Regions from separate parts of the Staphylococcus sp. Ze2 genome, predicted to be linked through region 4. Evidence: riboswitches for the same ligand, from Rfam matches in the RefSeq annotation. Region 4 holds a riboswitch; each other region holds the start of a gene.

What was found. Region 4 has a riboswitch for S-adenosylmethionine ahead of ACM591_RS02560 (MetQ/NlpA family ABC transporter substrate-binding protein). Riboswitches for the same ligand answer to the same signal wherever they lie in the genome.
Region 1: another riboswitch for S-adenosylmethionine. It lies ahead of metX (homoserine O-acetyltransferase MetX); the one in region 4 lies ahead of ACM591_RS02560 (MetQ/NlpA family ABC transporter substrate-binding protein).
Region 2: another riboswitch for S-adenosylmethionine. It lies ahead of metK (methionine adenosyltransferase); the one in region 4 lies ahead of ACM591_RS02560 (MetQ/NlpA family ABC transporter substrate-binding protein).
Region 3: another riboswitch for S-adenosylmethionine. It lies ahead of ACM591_RS04230 (Na+/H+ antiporter NhaC family protein); the one in region 4 lies ahead of ACM591_RS02560 (MetQ/NlpA family ABC transporter substrate-binding protein).

What each region holds. Positions count from the first base shown of each region.
Region 1 is NZ_CP183486.1:312,353-315,570, reverse strand. It holds gene ACM591_RS01270 (DUF2232 domain-containing protein) at 1-499, opposite strand, end outside; gene metX (homoserine O-acetyltransferase MetX) at 792-1,760, opposite strand; SAM riboswitch class I at 1,821-1,920, opposite strand; gene ACM591_RS01260 (AzlD domain-containing protein) at 2,052-2,381, opposite strand; gene ACM591_RS01255 (AzlC family ABC transporter permease) at 2,378-3,079, opposite strand.
Region 2 is NZ_CP183486.1:1,400,981-1,404,198, reverse strand. It holds gene ACM591_RS06510 (nuclease-related domain-containing protein) at 1-547, opposite strand, end outside; gene metK (methionine adenosyltransferase) at 641-1,837, opposite strand; SAM riboswitch class I at 1,947-2,059, opposite strand; gene pckA (phosphoenolpyruvate carboxykinase (ATP)) at 2,226-3,218, shown strand, end outside.
Region 3 is NZ_CP183486.1:988,948-992,165, reverse strand. It holds gene ACM591_RS04235 (SRPBCC family protein) at 1-277, opposite strand, end outside; gene ACM591_RS04230 (Na+/H+ antiporter NhaC family protein) at 710-2,002, opposite strand; SAM riboswitch class I at 2,115-2,215, opposite strand; gene ACM591_RS04225 (flavin reductase family protein) at 2,372-2,983, opposite strand; gene ACM591_RS04220 (SDR family oxidoreductase) at 3,111-3,218, opposite strand, start outside.
Region 4 is NZ_CP183486.1:618,615-621,832, reverse strand. It holds gene ACM591_RS02565 (lactate/malate family dehydrogenase) at 1-902, opposite strand, end outside; gene ACM591_RS02560 (MetQ/NlpA family ABC transporter substrate-binding protein) at 946-1,764, opposite strand; SAM riboswitch class I at 1,853-1,958, opposite strand; gene ACM591_RS02555 (CPBP family intramembrane glutamic endopeptidase) at 2,103-2,858, opposite strand; gene panE (2-dehydropantoate 2-reductase) at 3,058-3,218, shown strand, end outside.

The DNA of each region.
Region 1 (3,218 bases), 310 kb from region 4:
TTTGGCGGAAGCCTTCTTCAAGCATTTGCTTATATTCTGCACTTCCCGCAATTCCAGAAACAACGTTATGCATGTAATCTTTCACTGGTTTCATCAAAACTGTAGAACTTGGTATTTTATCAAACGTTTGTAGTCCCATAAACGCAATTAACGAGAACATACTAATATATGTAGTTGTGATATAAAGTATGCGTTCTTTAGATGTACGTTCTTTTAATAATTGGCCGATAACAAAACTCACTAAGAGTATGATGACCATGGTGCTCAACACAAATATATTACCTAATAATGTTGTTAATACCACTGTAATGACTGCTGTTAAACCAAATGATTCAATAGACTTATGCCATAAGATAATGCCTGGAATTGTTGCAAAGATACCTAACACCAGGCCTAACGGAGGTAATATATGTAAAGCTAAAGCCACTACGATTAGAGTTAGTATACTAAGCACAGTTACTTTAGGATATATTTTTGAAAACAAATTCGCCACTCCCATACTATTTTTGACTATAACTATTATTTTAACCTCTTTAAAACTTTTATACAATTATTGGCAATCCAAATACAGAAGTTAACGATATACTATAATTTCCTATTTATAAACGTATAAATGATTGAATTAATCAGCACTTCACAATATTCCCTTTCTAACGCTACTACTTTAGCGTCACTTTACGTCATCACATCTTCAATGATTGTATAAAAAAAGATGTACTATACGTCAGTCTCCCCTATCGAAAGTAGTCGTATAGTTACATCCTAAAAACGCATATAATAGCGTTGTTAAATCATTTTCTTTTAATTTTATATACTTTTAAGAAGTGATATAAATTAGGAGCCCAATCATTAAAATTCAGTAAAAAACCGTCATGACCTACGTTATCTGGAACAAAGAAATGTTTGTGATATTTAAAACGATTTCCCACGGCACAAACTAAATCATCTGGATATAACAAATCATCTGTGAAGCCCATCGTCATTACTTTAGTGTCCAGGTTACTAAATACTTCATCTACATCATTACGTCCTCTATCTACATCATGACTATCTAAGACGTCTAGGAGTGTTAAATAGCATAAAGAATCAAAATGATTCATAAATTTATTACCTTGATGTTTTTGATAAGTCACCACTTGATTTGGGGAGAAGCGTTTATCATAACTTTTAGACGAACGGTATGTTAAAAACCCTAACTGTCTTGCAATGCTCATGCCCTCTTTATTGTCTAAATGAATCGCCTGTCTTGCTATTTCATTAAACGCACGACTGTAGGACGACGTTTTATCTGTAGCTGCGAGAATCACTGCTTTTTCAACATTAAATTTACGATTATATAATAATTCTATTGCTTGCATGCCGCCTAACGAACCACCGATTAATATATTAATCCTTTCGAAACCTAATGTTTCAATACCTAATTCTATGGCACGCACAATATCTCTTAACGTTAGTGACTTAGGAAAGTTTGCATCTGTTAATGCAGAACTTGAACCATAAGGACTTCCAATAACATTAAATGTCAAAAATTGATAATCATTTACAGGCATATAACCGCCGTCAATAATTCCTCTCCACCATCCAGGGTTTTCATTTGTACCATACGTTAAGTGATTACCTGTTAGAGCATGACAAACCACTACAAGTGGTTGGCCTTTTAACCCTACATGTTCATAACGTAACTTTAAGTTTGAGATGAATTCACCTGACTCTGTTGTGAATGGCCCTAGTTCTAATGTATCAACCGTATAATTCGTCATGTTTTACCTCCTACTTAGTAAAAAAACTCCTCACTCATAAAATAAGTAAGAAGTTAAAAGTACTTATCATTCGAGTGTATCGATGGTATTAGCACCGTACTTTATAAGCCGGTTGCTGAAGCGTCCACGGGCCAAGTCCCTCAGCTTCTCGAAATAAGATTTGATTTTAATTGTATTAAAGATAAACTCATAAATTGAGATAAAATTAAAATGATAATATAATCTGAAATATCTTAATTTTCTAATTATTTATAGTTTAACGGATAATATAACTTACTTCAATAGGATTGTCTAAAATACCCAACGTAACACCGCCATAATAATAATGCCACTAATTATAGTAATTGTTAAACTACGTGATATCACAGCAATGACAATAGTCGGGAGCATCGTAATTAGAAATGGCACGTTGATGGTATAACCCATCACTCCTTCTTGTTGCTCTATTAATCCATCGATAATTAGAGCAGTAAATAATGTAATCGGTATAAATGAAAGCCATTTAATCACACGTTCAGATAACTTTATTTTAGTTATCAAAATAAATGGAATAATGCGTGTTAGCCACGTTACCACGCCACATAGCACGATGATTGTTAGCATATGTATCGTCGTTGTCATCGTTCCATCACCACCCCAATCAGTGCTGCAATAGTTGAAGCTAATATGATAGCTAAATATGAAGGCATAAACAAACTTAAACTAAGCATCATTACAATTACACATATAATCAATACAAAATAAGTATTGATCTTTGAACGTCTAAGCGATTCAAATTGCGAGACAGCTAAGAATATAAACATAGCAGTAATCGCAAAATCTAATCCCAATGCTTCTGGTTGATGTATGTATTTACCAAAGACTGCACCAATAATACATGCAAATGTCCAAAAAACATATGCTGTTATATTTAGTCCGTGCAACCAACGATCATTAATCTTTTTACCTTTCAAATGTGGCGTAATGGCTACACCAAATGTTTCATCAGTTACTAATGTAGAAAGACCAATTCTATTTAATAAACTGTAATTTTTATAACTTGGAGCAAGCGTCATACTTAATAAAAACATCCTTGAATTCACAATAAATGTCGTCAATATAATTGCAGATATGGGCGTGCCTGAAATAACAAGTGCACAAATAATAAACTGTGCCGCACCCGCATACACTAGCAAGCAAAGTAAAATAATTTCCAACATACTAAAGCCTGAAGCTACTGCAACAATTCCAAAAGACAGACCAACACCAGCATAACCTAACAAAGTAGGAATACACTCTTTTACACCTTGTTTAAAAGTTACGTGTGCCTCATTTCCCATTTCCCCACCCTCTCATCTCAAAAGCTAAAAACAGTAAATTCATTCTAATACAACAATAGAAAGACAATCAATGTTTTTAGACAACGGTTTGTGTGACGTTAGACTTACGGTAGTCTTGTATTATTGTTACAACAGCACT
Region 2 (3,218 bases), 780 kb from region 4:
CTTGTTCCATTGTTGGTTGCTCTTTAAATTGTGCAGCACTCACACCATTATATACATGACCCTTTAATAATTGAGAATCAATGATATATAAACCAGTACGCGTAAGTACTAAGTGGCTAATGCGCTGTACATCATTAAATTCATTCTTAGGTAAAAATATGTTCGCCATAATGTGCATATCTTCTGGGCGAATTCTTTTCTCATTTACTAATCTTTCTCGAATACCAATAAGTCTCATATCAGTTACATATTCACTTTGATTTTTAGAGAACAATTTTAATGCATCAATTTCTCTATTTTTCGAACTAACTGTAGCATTATATTCTTCTTTTTGCTTTGTTACTGTTTTTTTATTTTCAATTCTTTCTTTTTCTAATTCTTCCTCATGCTCGTCGCTTAGTTTTTGTTCTCTGGTTTTGTATTGTTCCTCTACCTTTTGTTGTGCTTTCTTTTTACTTTTCAAAGCAATGATAAATAAAATGAAACAAATTACTGCTACAACAATTGCCACAATTAAACCAATCTCTAATGGTCCAAATGAATTCATAACAAAAAACGCTCCTTTATGTGTTCAGTAACTTAATTATAATAGATAAACATATAGTATTCGATAGTAAAGCTAAAAATATTTTTACTCTAGTTAAGCTTTAACTGTATCTTTTAATAAATTAATTTTATCTAACTTTTCCCATGGTAATAATACGTCTGTACGACCAAAATGACCGTATGCAGCAGTTTGTTTATAAATAGGATGTTTCAAGTCTAACATTTTAATAATTCCAGCTGGTCTTAAATCAAAATGTTGTCTAACTGCCTCAACCAATTCATTTTCTTTAACTTTTCCTGTACCAAATGTATCTATAGAAATAGAAACAGGTTCAGCTACACCAATAGCATATGCAAGTTGCACCTCACATTTGTCTGCTAATTCAGCAGCAACGATATTTTTCGCTACATAACGTGCAGCATATGCAGCAGAACGGTCTACTTTAGTCGGATCTTTACCACTAAAGCATCCCCCACCATGGCGTGCATAACCACCATATGTATCAACAATTATTTTACGTCCAGTAAGCCCAGCATCACCTTGTGGCCCACCTATAACGAAACGACCAGTAGGATTGATATAAAATTTGGTATTCTCATCTAAAAGTGTTTCGGGTACCGTTGGATAAATGACATGTTTTTTAATATCGTCTTGAATTTGTGCTAATTCGATATCTTCGGCATGTTGTGTTGACACGACAATTGTATCAATACGATGTGGTTGATCTTGTTCATCATACTCAACAGTTACTTGTACTTTACCATCAGGACGTAAGTAATTTAATATTTCATCTTTACGTACATCTGATAAGCGTTTAGCAAGTTGATGTGATAAGAAAATTGGTAACGGCATGTAAGTATCCGTTTCGTTTGTAGCATAACCGAACATCAAACCTTGGTCACCCGCTCCAGTAGCTTCAATTTCCTCTTCTGATGCATCTTCACGATACTCTAAAGCTGTATCGACACCTTGAGCGATATCTGGTGACTGTTCGTCAATTGCCGTCAACACTGCCATTGTCTGGCTATCGTAACCGTATTTAGCACGTGTGTAACCTATCTCTTTAATTGTTTCTCTAACCACTTTTGGAATATCAACATATGTTGTTGTTGATATTTCTCCTGAAATAAGCGCCATGCCAGTAGTTACTGTCGTCTCACAAGCAACACGTGCATTTGGGTCATCTTTCAATATTTCATCCAATATAGCATCAGATACTTGATCCGCTATTTTATCTGGATGTCCTTCTGTTACCGATTCTGAAGTGAATAATCTTCTATTGTAAGTCATAATTTGCTCCTTTAGTTTTTAAATTACGAAAATTCTCTCTCTGTTGAGCTCATTAAAAAAGCCTTCTACACTATCAATAAATAGAGAGAAGGCCTTATACGTCCATTCGCTCTTATCGTTCAGACGATATTTGTCTGCAAACGGTTTGGCACCTTTCTTCCTATTAAGAAGAGGTTGCTGGGCTTCATTGGGTCCATGTCCCTCCGCCACTCAGGATAAGAGAATCCGTTAAGTCCTATAGTACAGAATCAACGATATAATGTCAATTTTACATTTATTAATGGTTATTTAAAATTCCTTTTAAATTGGTATGGACTATTAATATATATGTGTTATACTCTGTAATTGTAAAGGCTTACAATAACTAAATAGCGTTGGAGGGATTAGTATGGCTGTAGATACATACACTTATACAAACAAAATTGAAAGCATTTTAGACAAAAAATCTTCATTATTTCAATTATCTACAACACAGTTGTATAACAAGATTTTAGATAATGATGAAGGAGAACTCACCGAATTAGGTGCAATTAACGCTAGAACAGGTAAATATACAGGTCGTTCACCAAAGGATAAGTTTATTGTAAATGAGCCATCTTATAGAGATGATATTGACTGGGGCAACGTTAACCAACCGATTGAAGAAGAAACATTTTTAAATTTATATGATAAGGTACTAAACTATTTAGACAAAAAAGATGAACTATATGTATTCAACGGTTATGCCGGTAGTGATCACGACTCACAATTAAAATTAACTGTTGTAAATGAATTAGCTTGGCATAATCTATTTGCTCAAAATATGTTTATACGCCCTAGCTCAAAAGAAGAAGCGCAAGAAATCAAACCAAACTTCACAATTATTTCAGCACCTCATTTTAAAGCCGATCCAGAGATTGACGGCACAAACTCAGAAACATTTATCATCACATCTTTCAAACATAAAGTCATCCTCATTGGCGGGACTGAATACGCTGGTGAAATGAAAAAAGGTATTTTCTCCGTAATGAACTATTTACTACCTAAAGATAACATTATGAGCATGCACTGTTCAGCTAACGTTGGAGACAAAGGTGACGTTGCTTTATTCTTTGGTCTTTCTGGCACTGGTAAAACAACACTATCAGCGGATCCAACACGTAAGCTAATTGGCGATGATGAACATGGTTGGAATGAAAATGGTATTTTTAACATAGAAGGTGGTTGTTATGCAAAAGCAATTAACCTTTCTTATAAAAAAGAACCTCAAATTTATGACGCTATTAAATATGGTACTATTTTAGAAAATGTTGTTGTAGATGAAGATGGTGACATTGACTTCGATGATAATCAATACACTGAAAACACTAGAGCAGCATATCCAATAGACCATATTGAAAAT
Region 3 (3,218 bases), 370 kb from region 4:
GCATACCAATTGTCATGACGATATATTCATAAGGTGTTAATGAAGCGAATGTACCTTGCACTATATTCTCCTTACCCTTACGAACATCAACAATTTTATACTTTCCATTTTGTTCAGCAGTTACTTCAATAGTTTTATTTGTTCTTTCAGTTGTCATAAACCATTGTTTAAGAAAACGTTGGTCTGTCCAAGCTTGGTATAATAATTCAGGTTCTACCTTAAATAATCTTTCAAGACGAATTTCAACATTTTCATTTTCTACATTGTATTTACCCACGATCGATTGTTCACCTACTTTCACTCTTATTACTATTCTAACGCATTACACTATACTTCTAAACAATTATAAAGTAAATATAGTGATGTTCTTTCATATTTATAAAGCTTTAACAACCTTATTTTATCGCTATTAGTCAGTAAACGTCAAAACTTTCATTTATATTGAATATTTTACTAAATAAACTTTATATTTATCTTAGCATATTCTATTAACATACTGTTTATTTAAAATAGCGAATGAGCCCGGGAAACCTTTATATCCCGGACTCATTTAATCTCTATTATAATTACTTAGTATTAAATAACACAATGAACAACAACAATTTCCAAATACCTTCTACCTCATATTTATTAGCATGTAATTTCAACACTCTAATTAGAGCTTAAAAATCAATTCGCAATTTGATCTTAATGTTTTAATATATCTTAATTACTTTTTATCTAACCTAGGTAATCTGAAGAAAATCGCTATAAGTCCGCAAACACCTAGTATCATCGGATAGATTGCGTAAGGAACTAATTCAAATGGAGATATAGACGCCACACCTGCAGCAGCAATCAATTGAGGGCTATATGGCAACATCCCTTGAAAACAACTTGCGAACATATCTAAAATACTAGCCGATTTACGTGGATCTACATCATATTCTTCTGAAATATCTTTTGCTAACGGCCCTGCCATTAATATAGAAATAGTATTATTTGCTGTTGATATATCTGCAACACTGACTAATCCAGCAATACCTAGTTCTGCACCACGTTTAGATTTCACTTTACTGCGCACAAAATTTAATAACCAAGTAATACCACCATTATGTTGAATCAGCGCAACTAAACCACCAATGAGCAATGCAATAATCGCTATATCTTCCATACCGATTATACCTTTTGATATAGAATTTAATAAACCTGTCCATCCAAATGAACCATAGATTAAACCGATTATTGCAGAAAGTACAATACCTCCGATTAATACAATAACTACATTTATACCTATTAATGCTAAGATAAGCACAAATAAGTACGGAATTACTTTAACAAGATCATAATCATAACTTTTATTTACATCTATATGTGCACCATTTGTTAAAAACCAAAGCACAATAATAGTAAATATCGCACCAGGCAAAACAATCTTTATGTTCACCTTAAATTTATCACTCATTTTCGTTTTCTGAGTACGTACTGCAGCTATAGTAGTATCAGAAATCATCGATAAGTTATCGCCAAACATAGCTCCACCAACAACAGTAGCCATTGTGATTGCCGCTGAAACATCTGTAGCCTGACTTAAACCAAAACCAACTGGCGCTATAGCAGCTACCGTCCCAACAGACGTCCCCATTGATAATGATACAAACATACATATTATAAATAGTCCAACGATAATTAAATTTTCTGGTATTAATGATAACCCTAAATTAACCGTCGACTGCACGCCACCCATATCTTCTGTCGTTTGAGAAAAGGCACCTGCTAATAAGAAAATTAGCATCATTAAAATAATATTGGAATGTCCTGCACCTTTTGTAAAAACTTCAACTTTTTTATGAAATGATTCTTTTCTGTTTAACACTAAGCCAACAATAGAAGCAACTAATATAGCTACATTGAGTGGCATTGTTGTAAAGTCACCTGTACTTATACCAACACCTAAAAACATACCAACAAATATGATTAAAGGTATCAAAGCCCAAGCGTTACCTTTTTTCGTTTCCTCCATACATAACCAACTTTCCTAAATATTAGAACAGAATCCAACCTTCTGTTATTTTTAAGCCTTAAAAATAAAAAAACTCTTTCTAAATTAAGAAGAAAGAGTAAACTGCGATTCATTCTTATCTTCTAGCATAAATTATGCTACTGGATTTGGCACACGCATTATCATGTTGCCGAAGTATCACCGGGCCAGTCCCTAAACTTCTCTTGATAAGTTATTATTTTATTTTATTTTATTACAGTACAGTATTAATTGTAATTCGTCAAATAGGGATTAAACAGAAAACAATTTTTATTAATGCTTTCATTGTCTAATCCCTTCAACATCTACTATTTTTATATAGCTTATACAATTCATTTAATTGCTTTATATTTACTTCATCGGACGTTCGATAGTGAACTTATTACCTAAAGAAGCGTAATCATTACCAGCTAAACGAGCTACCGCACTAAGCGCATCAGCATCTATTTTACTATCTTCAAAATAAACTGATTCATCAATATGAAACATGACTACTTCGCCTATAATTAAATCGGACCCTTCTTGTGGATCACCTAGTGGAATAATTCTATCTAACTTACATTCCATTCGAATTTTAGCTTGTTCGATACCAGGTACTGAAATTAATTCAGAGTCAACACATTTCAAACTTGTTCTTTCTAATTCATTTTGGTTACGGGACAACGGTGCTGCAGTATTGTTGATTTGTTCGACTGTAGCTTCATCTGTAATATGTACTACAAACGCTTCCGTTTCCTCAATATTTAAAGAAGTGTCTTTTCGCTTTCCTTCAGAACGCCCTGTAGAAATCATAATCATTGGAGGTGCACTATTAACAACATTAAAAAAGCTAAACGGCGCTGCATTTAAATGCCCATCTTTATCTTGAGAAGTAACAAATGCGATGGGTCTAGGTATCACACTTCCACTTAATAATTTATAATTTTGTTTTTTTGTTAAAGCGTCTGCTTTAAATTTTTTCATAAATGATTACCTTTCCTTTCAAAAATAAGGAGGTAGGATATTAAACTATCCTTTCCTCCTTATACTTAGTATCGCCGAAACATTATAACACTAATTTTCAAATTACTGTATCGTTACTTCATCAATTCTAATCTAATTGAGTACCACCTGTCACGCCATAAACTTGTCCTGTAGTATAACTTGATTCCTCAGCTGCTAAATGTACATACACACCTGAAAGTTCAACCGGTTGACC
Region 4 (3,218 bases):
ATATACTCGTAAGCTTCCTTAAGCTGTTGTAATTCATGTTCATCTAGCGTTATTTCAAATCTCTGAACTATACCAGAGCAATCAACTAACGTAGGTAAACTAAATGCACCATCCGTTAAGTCATATTCTTTACTGATTGAAGTCAGTGGAATAATAGTACGTTGACCCAGCGCAATCGTTTGTATCAATGAGGTTGTAACTCTTGAGATAGCAGCATTAGTCCAACCTTTTTGATAAAAGACATCCATAGATACCTCATTAATAATAGATGTTATATGCGCTTTATCAATTTCTGGACTATTGCTTAACGCTTCATATTCTGTTAGGGGCATACCATGAATACGAACTTTACTCCATACAGGTATTGCATGTTCTCCATGTTCTCCAATAACAAATGCCTCAACATTTTTTGGATCGATGTGGTAATGATGAGCGATAATTGTCCTGAACCTTGAACTTTCTAAAGCTGTTCCTGTTCCAATTATTTTATTTGATGGATAATCTACTTGATTAGCAAAATATACCATCGAATCCACGGGGTTAGAAATCAAAATAATGATTGCATCTTGCGTTACTTTAGAAACTTGACTCATAATATTTTTTATAATGTCATGATTGCCTTGTGCTAATAATGTACGATCGCCATCATTTTTATCTGTTGGTACACTCGCAGCAACCACAATAAAATCAGCATCTGCTAAATCTTGATAATCTCCAGCTTTAATCTTGATATGTGCAGTATTAAATAATCCTTGTGAATGATTATGATCAAGAGCTTCTCCACTTGCAATTTCATCTTTATTATCAACCAAAACAATCTCTGAAAATAAATTCAAATATTGTACATCTGTTAAAACTTGACTACCTACTCTTCCTAAGCCAACAATGCCTAGTTTAGACATACACTACACCCCTTTTTCATTACTGATATGTGTTCATAATCATTTATTTTTCATACGGAATTACATCTTTACCATATTCTTTCTTAATGAATTCCTTCATGTCTTTAGATTGTAGTACTTTTATAAGTGCTTGATACTTTTCGTCATCTTTATGTCCTTTTTTCACAGCAACGATATTCGCAAACGGTGATGACTCAGTTTCACTAATGATAGCATCTTTATGTGGCGTTAACCCATTATCTAGCGCATAGTTTGAATTCATAATAACTGCAGCACCTTCCTTACTTTCATATGTCTTAGGTAAGAATTCTGCCCCTTGTTTATTATTAAACTTCAAATCTTTTTTATTTTCTACAATGTCTTCAAATTTTGCGTCTTCTATACTAACACCTTTTTTAATCTTTATTAATCCTTTATCTACAAAGAATGATAAGAATCTACCCTCTTCAGCTGGATTGTTAGAAACGTATATTGTTGAACCTTTTGGAATATCTTTAATATCTTTATATTTTTTACTATAAACACCCATAGGTGTAGTAAATACTTTACCAACTTCTTCTATATCATAATTGTGATCTTTCTTTTCTGCTTTTAAGTATGGCGTATGCTGGAAGAAATTGGCATCTACATCACCTTTATCTAATAGTTTATTAGGTACTTTATAATCATTTACTGTTTTAACTTCTAAATCATATCCTTGTTTTTTCATTTCTTCTTTCGCATGTTTCAATACTTCACCGTGTGGAGCTGGTGAAGCTGCAATTGTTATTTTTTTGTCCGTATCTTTACCATTTGAATTGCCACATGCCGCTAGCACGATGGTTAGTATTAATAATGAGCCTAAAACAATTAATCTCCTCATAATTTATTTCACTCCTCATGAATTTTTAAATTTCAAACTAAATAAAAAAATACTTTCTCTTAATTTTATAAGAGAAAGTATAAACCTTCTCTCATCTCTAAAAGTTAGATAACTTTTTGTGAATTAGCACCATTTCGTATAACGATGGTTGCTGGGTTTCATAGGGCACGTCCCTCCACCTCTCTTGATAAGAGTAAATCAATATGTAGTTGCATTGTTTTTATCCTAGCATTATGCTCATGTTTAGTCAACGAAATTTTAGAAAATTCTAAATAATACGTCTATTAAATCAATTCTGTTCCATGTGAAACAAAACAATCTCTTAAAGCTATTTATATTTACAGAAGAACCATTGCTACATATGCAATAAAATTATTTAATGCATGCAATGCTATAGCAGTAGCTAAACTGCGTTGTGTTTTTAAATAAATAAATACAATCCCCATAGCGATAACGAGATACATAACAATTTCTAATGGCGATTGCGCTTCTGTTACGTGTAGAGATGCAAAAACACATACAGATATTACTGACATCACTATAAAATTCAGTTTCTTTCCTAATTCCCCAATTACCAAGTGTCGGAAGAGAAATTCTTCAGTAACCGGTGCAATAATTACAATAGAAAAGAACGCAAGCACCGTTGAGAATGGTGTACTAAACATTTGTTGAACCAATAAGTCATTTTGTGTTTCTTCAAACTTCCATTGTTCAGGTGCAAACGCATCAACTAATACAGGAAAAATTAATTTAAATATAAACATAACAATAAATGTAACAACAATAAGTTTCCAGTATTTTTTAATATTATTGAATCCACTTTTCCATTCAACTTTATAACTATTTTTATGAAACAATATCCAAATAAGCATGATAAATATAAATACAGCAATTTCCATTAACAAAGCAATGGAACTCGACGAATCAATTCCATCATTAAAGTACCTATCACCTAAACTTATATTAATTGCCCATAATATAACTAAAATTATAATTGATAATATAAAATTACTAGCTAAATAAATGATTGGTAGAAAAAAATCTTTCCCGTTAATATCCTTCCATCGATATTTCTTTTCATTTTTAAATGTCATTGTATCCTCCTAAAAATTCATATACAACATACTTTTACATTGTACAATTTTTATTTACTTTAAACATTTTACAATAATATAAATAGATAGTATAGATAGACATTAAAGCTAAGAATTTTAATTTTCAATGCGTAGAAAGAAATGAAAAGTGGTATATAGAGATTAAATATACTATACATATTTTAAGGAGCTGTTGTAGATGCGCATATTAGTACTAGGTGCTGGCGGAATTGGTGGTTATTTTGGTGGTCGCTTAGCTGAGGCTGGCAAGCATGTTACATTTTTAGTTCGGCCCAAACGTAAATCATATTTAGAGAGAAATGGTTTAGCCATTCATAGCGAAAAAGGCGATTATCATTT